Linked DNA regions of Halorhodospira halophila SL1. The protein of the gene in region 1 interacts with the protein of each later gene in a pairwise test. Links are inferred from orthologs where the notes say so. Each region holds a gene or a part of one and is shown on either strand. Other genes may lie near its edges.

The links. The genes of interacting proteins can lie anywhere in the genome.
Region 2: the proteins of grpE (region 1) and groL interact in binary tests that used the Escherichia coli proteins (3 or more experiments, as listed by UniProt). The link is inferred for Halorhodospira halophila SL1 from one-to-one orthologs.

Annotation. Positions count from the first base shown.
Region 1 is NC_008789.1:1,597,363-1,602,920, forward strand. What follows is about bases 1-2,756. They hold grpE (nucleotide exchange factor GrpE), read right to left. Parts: upstream 1,862-2,756; coding sequence 1,139-1,861; downstream 1-1,138. Other genes in these bases: dnaK (molecular chaperone DnaK), read right to left, coding at 1-1,021; hrcA (heat-inducible transcriptional repressor HrcA), read right to left, coding at 1,975-2,756. In the rest of the region: more of hrcA, read right to left, coding at 2,757-3,030; HHAL_RS07480 (NAD(+) kinase), read left to right, coding at 3,184-4,107; DNA repair protein RecN, read left to right, coding at 4,119-5,558. UniProt on the Escherichia coli protein: Participates actively in the response to hyperosmotic and heat shock by preventing the aggregation of stress-denatured proteins, in association with DnaK and GrpE. It is the nucleotide exchange factor for DnaK and may function as a thermosensor.
Region 2 is NC_008789.1:2,565,566-2,570,068, reverse strand. What follows is about bases 1,639-4,503. They hold groL (chaperonin GroEL), read right to left. Parts: upstream 3,965-4,503; coding sequence 2,312-3,964; downstream 1,639-2,311. Other genes in these bases: groES (co-chaperone GroES), read right to left, coding at 4,040-4,330; HHAL_RS13370 (hypothetical protein), read right to left, coding at 1,639-2,192. Also shown: folB (dihydroneopterin aldolase), read left to right, coding at 1-54; folK (2-amino-4-hydroxy-6-hydroxymethyldihydropteridine diphosphokinase), read left to right, coding at 51-539; HHAL_RS11825 (lysophospholipid acyltransferase family protein), read right to left, coding at 536-1,594; more of HHAL_RS13370, read right to left, coding at 1,518-1,638.

The DNA of each region.
Region 1 (5,558 bases):
CGACGAGGATCACGTCCTGGATGTCGCCGGCTGCAAGGCCTGCGTCCTTGAGCGCGGTTTTGCACGGCTCGATGGTGCGCTCAACCAGATCCTCGACGAGGGACTCCAGCTTGGCCCGGGTGAGCTTGATGGCCATGTGCTTGGGACCGCTCTGATCCGCGGTGATGTAGGGCAGGTTGATCTCGGTCTGCTGGCTCGAGGAGAGCTCCACCTTGGCCTTCTCGGCGGCCTCACGCAGACGCTGCAGGGCCAGATGGTCCTGCGCGAGATCGATGCCCTGATCCTTCTTGAACTCCTGGATCAGGTAGTCAATGATCCGCTTGTCGAAGTCCTCACCGCCAAGGAAGGTGTCGCCGGAGGTGGAGAGCACCTCGAACTGCTTCTCGCCGTCGACCTCGGCGATCTCGATGATCGAGACGTCGAAGGTGCCGCCGCCCAGGTCGTAGACCGCGACCTTCTTGTCGCCGCCCTCCTTGTCCAGGCCGTAGGCCAACGCCGCCGCAGTCGGCTCGTTGATGATGCGCTTGACCTCCAGACCGGCGATCTTGCCGGCATCCTTGGTGGCCTGACGCTGGGAGTCATTGAAGTACGCCGGCACGGTGATCACCGCCTCGGTGACCTCCTCACCCAGGTAGTCCTCGGCGGTGCTCTTCATCTTCTGCAGGGTGCGCGCGGAGACCTCCGGCGGCGCCATCTTCTTGCCCTGGGCCTCGACCCAGGCGTCTCCGTTGTCCGCCTTGACGATCTTGTACGGCATCTCCTTGATGTCGCGCTGGACGACATCCTCGTCGAAGCGCCGACCGATCAGGCGCTTCACCGCGTGGATGGTGTTCTCCGGGTTGGTGACCGACTGCCGCTTGGCCGGCGCACCGGTGAGCACCTCGCCGTCCTCGGCGAAGGCCACCACCGACGGGGTGGTACGATCCCCCTCCGCGTTCTCGATCACGCGGGTCTTGTTGCCCTCCATGACCGCCACGCACGAGTTGGTGGTGCCCAGGTCGATGCCGATGATCTTACCCATAATTCGCTCCTGCTAATCGTTGAATCTGTCCGGGCCTGATTGCCTACTGCCCCTTAAGTGCGGTGCCCGATCGGCTTTTTCAAGGGCCGGGACTCAAACCGACCGATCCGCCGGCTCTCAGGCAGTCTCATCCACGGATCCGCCACTGCCCGCGCCGCCGTCGCCCTTCTTGGCGACCACCACCAGCGCCGGGCGCAGCAGGCGATCCTGCAGGCGGTAGCCCTTCTGAACCACCTGGAGCACGGTATTCGGCTCCTGCTCGTCGCTGGGCTGCGCCGCCATGGCCTCGTGGTAGTCGGGATTGAAACGCTCGCCCTGCGGGTTGATCTCCTCGATCTCGAAGCGCTCAAAGACCTGGTTGAGCATCTTGAGCGTTAGCTGCGAGCCCTCGAGGAGCTTCTCGCGATCCGCCTCGGCGTCTTCGGCCGCCTGCACGCCCATCTCCAGGCTGTCCTTGACCTGCAGCAGATCCCCGCAGACCTTCTCCAGTCCCTGCCGCTTGGCCTGGTCGACGTCTTTCTCGGCGCGGCGCCGCGCGTTCTCCAGCTCGGCTCGCATGCGCAGCACCTGGTCCCAGTGCTCCTCGGCCTTCTGCTCGGCATCGGCCAGGGCCTTCTCGAGCTCCTCGACGCGTTGTCGCAGGGCTTCGGGATCCGCGCCGTCATCGGCCGACAAGCTGGCACCCGTGGCGGAATCCGCGCTCCCGTCCTGGAGCTCGCCCTCGACGGCCGCCGAGGCCTGGGTGGCCTGGGTCTGTTCAGCGGCCTCGGCCGTCGCCTGCGCCGGATCGCGCGTCTCGGGCTGCCCGTCGGTCGTGCTCTGTCGCTGGTTATCAGTCATATGGCTGCTCCGCTGGATTGAGCCAGAAAACGGTCAACACGCAGCGCACCGCCCGACGGCTCGGGCGCCTCGGCCGGGTGCGCTGTCTCCTGCCTGGACACAGGTGTGGGGATCTAACGGGGCGGATTCAAGGCCGACCCCACCAAACGGGCGGTGACATCGACGATCGGGATGATCCGATCGTAGGCCATGCGGGTCGGACCGATGACACCGAGCACCCCGGCGGCTTCGCCGGCGACCCCGTAGCGCGCGGTCACCAGCGAGAGGCCGTCAAAGACCTCGTAACCGGCCTCCTGGCCGATGTAGATCTGGACACCGTCGGCCCGTGCACAGCGATCGAGGAGATGCAGGATATCGCGCTTCTGCGTGAAAGCCTCGAACAGCTGTCGCAGCCGATCGACATCGGAGAGCTCTTCAAACTCCATCAGGTTGGTCTGGCCGGCCACGACGTAGCCCTCGTCATCCTGCTCTTCGGCCAGGGCCTTCTCGCCGACCTCCACCGCCGAGCGCATCAACTCATCGAGCCGCTGTTGATCCGCCTGCATGGCCGCCAGCAGGCTTTGGCGCACCCGCGGCAGCTCCAAACCGGCGAACTCGGCATTGAGGTAGTTGGCGATGCGCTGAAGCTCCGCTTCGGAGAAATCGCGCTCGGTACGAATGACGCGATTCTGCACATCCCGTTCGTTGATCACCAGGATCGCCAGCACTCGGCAATCGGATAAAGGCAGGAACTCCACGTGGCGCAGTACCGCCCAGTCGCAGCGCGGCAGAGTCACGACCCCGGCCAGGCGGGTCAGCTGCGAGAGCAGATCCGAGGCGGAGTCCGCTAGCTCTTCCGCGCCCTCGTCCCGGTCACGGGCCAGGCGCTGGCGCAGCCGCTCGACGGTATCCCCCCCGATGGGCTGCACCTGCAACAGGCAGTCAACATAGAAGCGCAAGCCGCGGTCGGTGGGCACCCGCCCGGCCGAGGTGTGCGGCGCAACCAGGTACCCGAGCTCTTCGAGATCGGCCATGACGTTGCGGATGGTCGCCGGGCTAACGGAGAGCCCCGCATCGCGGGCAAGGCTCCGCGAGCCGACCGGTCTGCCGCTGTCGATGTAGCGACGCACCAGCGTGCGGAGCAGGATACGCGCGCGGTCGCCCAGCTCCAGATCGTGCGGCGGGCTCATGGCTCATGCACCACTGGTTGCGCGATTTCGCGGAGGGTTTGCACTCACCCCTAGCGAGTGCCAGGTGAGGCTAGCAAGCCCCACAAGCGACCGTCAACGCGTTGTCTGGCAGCCAATTGGCGCCTTCTGGGCGACGTGGTACCGTTCCCGACCATGGACGAACATCCACCACCGCCCTTCCCCACCGTCGGCATCATCGGCAAACCGGGCGACCCGGCCATCGCCGGACTGGTCGAGCGGTTGCTTCCCATGCTCGAGGCGCGAGGCTGTACGGCACTGCTCGATGAGCAGTCCATGCCGGAGACCGGCGACGACCGCCATCCGCAGCGGGTTTCCCGCGAGACCCTGCTCGATGCCTGCGACCTGATCATCGCCATCGGAGGGGACGGCACCCTGATCCATATCGCCCGGGCCGTGGCCGGTCGCCGGGACGTGGCGCTGATGGGGATCAATCGCGGCCGCCTCGGCTTCCTGGTGGACATCGCCCCGGAGCACCTGGACGAGGTCGCACAGATTCTCGACGGTCAGCACGTCGTCGACGAGCGCCTGCTCCTCCACGCCGAGATCCGCTCGAACGAGGATGACACCCTGCTGCGCGAAGACGTGGCCATCAACGAGGTCGTCCTGCACCGCTGGAACACCGCACGGATGATCGAGCTGGTCACGCGGATCGACGGCGAGCCGCTCAGCGACCACCGCTCCGATGGACTGATCCTGGCTACCCCGACCGGCTCAACCGCCTACGCCATGGCCGGTGGCGGCCCCATCGTGCACCCCAACCTGCACGCCATGCTGCTGGTCCCCGTCTGCCCGCACACACTGAGCAACCGTCCACTGGTCGTCGACGGCAGCAGCCGCATCGAGATCGACGTCCATCCGCGGTTCATCGAACATGTCCGGGTCAGCTGCGATAGCCAGAACGACCTGACCCTGCAGGCGGGCAGCCGGCTCGTCGTACGGGCCCATCCGAGCCCGGTCCGCCTCGTGCACCCGCCGGGCTACAGCTACTTCAACCTGCTCCGCGCCAAGCTCGGCTGGGGCGGGCCGCTGTGCAACATCGAACCGTTCGGCGCATAGGGAGAAGCGCTGTGCTCAGGGAAATCCACATCCGCGATTTCGCCATCGTCGAGCGACTCGACCTGGAGTTCGGCGAGGGTATGCATGTGCTCACCGGCGAGACGGGCGCCGGCAAGTCGATCCTCCTCGACGCCCTCGGCCTGTGCCTGGGCGACCGGGCCAAGGCGGAGATCGTCCGCCCCGGCACCGACCGCGCCGAGGTCAGCGCCGTGTTCGATCCCCCGTCCACGCGGATTGCCCGCTGGCTGGCCGAGCGCGAGCTTGAGGGCGAGGATGAAGTCATTGTCCGGCGCGTCATCCAGAGCAACGGACGCTCCCGCGGGTTCATCAACGGCACGCCGGTTGCGCTGCAGATGCTCCGTGAGCTCGGTGAGCAGCTGGTCGACATCCACGGCCAGCACGCCCACCAGTCGTTGCTCCGCCCCGCTACTCAGCGAGAACTGCTCGACGCCTACGCCGAGGCCACCGAGGCCCGCCGCGAGGTCGCCGAGCGCTTCCGCGAGCTGCGCGATCTCGACCGTGAACTCACCGACCTTGAGGGCCAGGACAACGACTACGAAGACCGCCTCGCCCTGCTGCGCCATCAGGTCGATGAACTGGAGGCGGCCGCCCCTTCCCCGGACGGCCTGACAGAGCTGGAGAACGAGCACCAACGGCTGGCCCACGCCGAATCCCTGATCACGCTGGCCCAGACCCAGCTCCAGGCCCTATCCGATGACGACCACGCAGCCCAGGCCCTGCTCGGCCGGGCCGTCCGCGAACTTGAAGAACGGCGTGACCTCGCCCCGGCTCTGGGCGAGGCGGCGGATCTGTTCCAAAACGCCCTGGCCCATCTCGAAGAGGGCTGTCAGACCCTGCGCGCCTTCGCCGACGGGCTTGAGATCGACCCGCAGCGGCTGGCTGCGCTCGACCAACGGATCAGTGACCTACGGGATCTTGCGCGCAAGCATCGGGTTGAGGTCGAGCAGCTGCCCGAGACCCTCGAAGCGTTACAGGCCCAACTGGAACGCCTGGAAAACGCCGGTCAGCGTCTGGAGATCCTGCGCCAGGAACGTAGGGCGGCCGTCGAGCGCTACCAGGAGGCGGCCCGGCAACTCTCCCGGCAGCGTCAGGAGGCGGGGGATCGCCTGGCCACCGAGGTCAATCAGCTGCTCTCGGAGCTCGGCATGGCGGGCGCCGCACTGATCCCGGTGATCGAGTTCGAGGCGGAGGCCACCCCGAGCGGGCACGGCCTGGATCGGATCGAACTCCAGGTCCGAACGAATGCCGGCCAAGCCGCCGGCCCCCTCGCCAAGGTCGCCTCAGGAGGCGAGCTCTCTCGCCTCGGTTTGGCCATTCAGGTCGCCACGGTCAACCGCGCCAGCGGGGTCCCGACGCTGGTCTTCGATGAGGCCGACACCGGCATCGGCGGCGCCGTCGCCGAGGTCGTCGGGCGGATGCTGCGCACACTG
Region 2 (4,503 bases), 970 kb from region 1 along the record:
CTGCGCGGCGCGGACGACGTAGGCGTGACCATCGAGCGAGGCGAGCGGCGTTGAGACAGGCGTATCTGAGCATCGGCAGCAACATCGATCGCGACCGCAACATCCGTTCGGCCATGGCGGAACTGCGCGTGCGCTGGCCGGACATGGTCTTCTCCACCGTCTACGAGACGGCGGCGGTGGGCTTCGAGGGCGAGGACTTCTACAACCTGGTGGCTAGCTTCCGGGCCGAGGAGTCGCTGGAGGACGTCCTCGACACCCTGCGCGAGCTGGAAGACGCCCACGGCCGGCACCGTGCCGGCGGGAAGTTCTCGGCGCGGACCCTCGATCTGGACCTGCTGCTCTGGGGGGATGCGGTCATCGACGGCGATCCGGTCACCCTGCCCCGGGGCGAGATCCTCCAGTTCGACTTCGTCCTCCGACCGCTGGCCGAACTGGCCCCCGAGGCCCGCCACCCGCTCAACGGCGAGTGCTTCCGCGACCTGTGGGCCGGCTTTACCGGCCACCCCTCCATCCGCCGTTCCGTGCCCCTGGCCGACTAGCGCCTGCGCCCTGGCCGGGTGTAGGGGTTGGGGGCGTCGGGGTCGGGGCGCGTCTTGAAGCGGCGGTGCAGCCACAGGTACTGCTCCGGCGCCTGCCGGACCTGGGCCTCGATGACCGAGTTGATGCGGGTTGCATCTTTTTCGTCATCGCCGCTCGGAAACCCTTCCAGTGGGGTGTCGGCACGCACGTGCCAGCGGTTCCCGGGCAAGCGTTCACAGTGCAGCGGCACGAGCGGAGCGCCTGAGCGCTGAGCCAGGCGCGCGGTCGTCGTCAGGGTGCTGGTGGCTACGCCCATAAAGGGCGCAAAGACGCAGCCACGGCGTCCGAAGTCCTGGTCGGGTGCGTACCAGATCACCTGACCGTTACGCAGAACGCGCAGGATCCCCCGCATGTCGTCGTTGACCAGCAGCCCCGCGACCCCGGTGCTCCGGATGCGCACCATCGCGGTGTTGAAGGCAGGGTCCTTGGTGGGTTTGTAGACGGGGTGGAAATCCGGGACGTGGTGACCGATGATCTTTCCGCACATCTCCATGGTGGTGTAGTGCGGCATCAGCAGGATCACGCCTCGTCCGGCCCGCCGGGCGACTTCGATGTTTTCCAGGCCCTCAATGGTGTAGTAGGGGGCAAGGCGCTCGATGGATGCCCACCAGGCCAGAGCCCCCTCAAGCATGCCCCGTGCTGCGGAGCGGAAGTGGGCCCGCTCGAGCCGCCTTCGCTCGGCGAGCGAACGATCCGGGAAGGCGAGCCCAAGATTCGTGCGGACGATATGCCGTCGCGGCGGGACGGCAACCCACAGCAACATTCCGAGCCCGTCACCGATGCGCCCAATCAACGGAATCGGGAGAAGGGCAAGCAGCCGCATCACGCCAAGTCCCACCCAAGTCGGCCAGTAGCGTGGGTGTCGAGGGTTGGATGAGGCTTTTTTCTTCTTTTTCTTCTGGGGTTGCTGGGGCTTTGTGGGGGTCACTCTACCTATCCTATGCGTATCTTTGCTCAAGGTTGCGAAGTAATGGGGGCAATTGTTGTAACCCACTGCGTTCGCAAGCAATTCCATGCGCGCGGGCCCACTCCTCGTGAACGCCAATGACGGCCACTGGTAGACGGTTCACCCCAACCAGGCGAGCAACGTAGAAACGGTGACTGCCGCCGCCAGTCTTGTAGAGGCAGCCATCTTCACCGACGAGGACAGTCCCATGCTCGTCCCTGGGATTAGCCTGATAACCATCCCGCTCCATGGTCATGATCAAGGGCAGCACATGCTCTTGGAAAAACGCATCTACGCACGCCTCGGTTCGCATCCTTCGGAATTTGTAACGCGCCGATCCCCGAGTTCGTACCTCCTCGCGCAACTTCACGTACCACTCGCTCTCGCGGTAATTGCTTTTTTTCTCGATCAAGTCCGCGATACGTCGGTACTTGGGCTCCGCCTCAATGGGGGTGCCTTCTGGTAACCAGGAATGCTTCAGGAAGAACGGGTGCCATTTCCGGCTGAGCCATGTGATCGGCCGACGTAGCTTGGTGTTGTACCGAGCACGGATGACCGCGGTATAGGGGTGTTTGCTCCCCCGGTGCTGCGAGATGCGTTGGGGGTTGACCCAGAGCTCCGCGCTAGTACCCAGGATACGTCTTGCGGCCTTTTGAGTGGTCATCATCACTGTTGCCCCGTGGTGAGCCTGTGCCGATTGCTCGTATTGTACAAAAACAAAGACCCCCGCTGGGGCGTGCCCAGCAGGGGTCTTAACGGCGTCAGGGCGCCGGGGAACCGGACGGCTTACATCATGCCGCCCATGCCCCCCATGCCGCCCATGCCACCCATGTCGCCGCCACCGCCTTCGTCGTCCTTCTTCGGCAGGTCGGCGACCATGGCCTCGGTGGTCAGCATCAGCGCGGCCACGGAGGCAGCGTTCTGCAGGGCCGAGCGGGTGACCTTGGTCGGGTCGAGGACGCCGGCCTGTACCAGGTCGCCGTACTCGCCGGTGGCCACGTTGTAGCCGTGGTTGCCGGTGCCCTCACGGACCTTGTTGACCACCACGGAGGCGTCTTCGCCGGCGTTGAGGACCAGCTGGCGCAGCGGCTCTTCCATGGCACGGCGGACCAGTGCGATGCCCTGGGTCTGCTCCTCGTTGGCGCCGCTCAGGCCCTCGAGGGCGGCCAGGGCGCGGATCAAGGCCGTGCCACCGCCGGGAACGATGCCCTCTTCCACCGCAGCGCGGGTGGCGTGCAGGGCGTCCTCGACGCGGGCCTTCTTCTCCTTCATCTCGACCTCGGTGGCCGCGCCGACCTTGATCACGGCCACGCCGCCGACGAGCTTGGCCACGCGCTCCTGGAGCTTCTCCTTGTCGTAGTCGGAGGTGGACTCCTCCATTTGGGCGCGGATCTGCTCGACGCGGGCCATGATGTCGTCGTGACGGCCGGCGCCGCCGACGATGGTGGTCTCCTCCTTGGAGATCTGCACCTTCTTGGCGGTGCCCAGGTCGTCCACGGTGGCGTTCTCGAGGGTCATGCCGACCTCGTCGGAGATGACCGTGCCGCCGGTGAGGATGGCGATGTCCTGGAGCATGGCCTTGCGGCGGTCACCGAAGCCCGGCGCCTTGACCGCGGCGACCTTGACGATGCCGCGCAGGTTGTTGACCACCAGCGTAGCCAGGGCCTCGCCCTCGACCTCCTCGGCGATGATCAGCAGCGGGCGGTTCTGCTTGGCCACGCCCTCAAGCAGCGGCAGCAGATCGCGGATGTTGGAGATCTTCTTGTCGTGGAGGAGGATCGCGGCGTCCTCGAGCTCCGCCTTCATCGTCTGCTGATCGGTGACGAAGTAGGGGGAGAGGTAACCGCGGTCGAACTGCATGCCCTCGACGACATCCAGCTCGTTATCCAGGCCGGAGCCCTCCTCGACGGTGATCACACCTTCCTTGCCGACCTTGCCCATGGCGTCGGCGATGATCCGGCCCACGGCCTCGTCGGAGTTGGCGGAGATGGTGCCCACCTGGGCGATGGAGTTGTCGTCCTCGCAGGGCTTGGAGAGCTCATCGGACAGGTAGTTGGAGGCGGCCTCGGTGGCCTTCTCGATGCCCTTCTTGAGCTCCATGGGGCTCATGCCCGCGGCCAGGGACTTCATGCCCTCGCGCAGGATGGCCTGGGCCAGGACGGTGGCGGTGGTGGTGCCGTCACCGGCGACGTCCGAGGTCTGCGAGGAGACCTCCTTGAGCATCTGGGCGCCCATGTTCTCGAAGTGATCTTCGAGCTCGATCTCCTTGGCGACGGAGACGCCGTCCTTGGTGACGGTGGGGGCGCCGAAGCTCTTCTCGAGCACGGCGTTGCGGCCGCGCGGGCCCAGGGTGACCTTGACGGCGTTCGCCAGCTGGTTGACGCCGCTCATCATGCGCTGGCGCGCATCATCGGAGAAACGGATTTCCTTCGCAGCCATGGTTGGCTCCTCTGCTCGATTCGGTGTTCGGGTCTCGGGTTGGTGGGTCGCTGCGCGCTAAACGCTGGCGCTGCGTTAGCCCTCGAAGACGGCCATGATGTCGTCTTCGCGCATCACCAGGTAATCCTGGCCATCGATCTTGACCTCGGTGCCGGCGTACTTGCCGAACAGGACCTGGTCGCCGACATTGACCTCCACCGGGCGGCGCTCGCCGTTGTCGAGGGTCTTGCCGTGGCCCACGGCGATGACCTTACCCTTCATCGGCTTCTCGGCCGCGGTATCCGGGATGACGATGCCGCCCGGGGAAGTGCGCTCTTCCTCGAGGCGCTGGATGACCACTCGGTCGTGCAGGGGACGGATGCTCATCGGTCCTCTCTCCCTCTATCTCTTGGTCGTGGACTCTAGTGTCTGGTACGCCGCGGCTTCGGCGGCTTGTTAGCACTCGCTTATCGTGAGTGCTAATCATATCGTTCGGTTGCAACCCGTCAAGGGCTTCCGGCACCCGCCCGGGTGACGTTCCCTGCCGGTTCTAAGTGGAT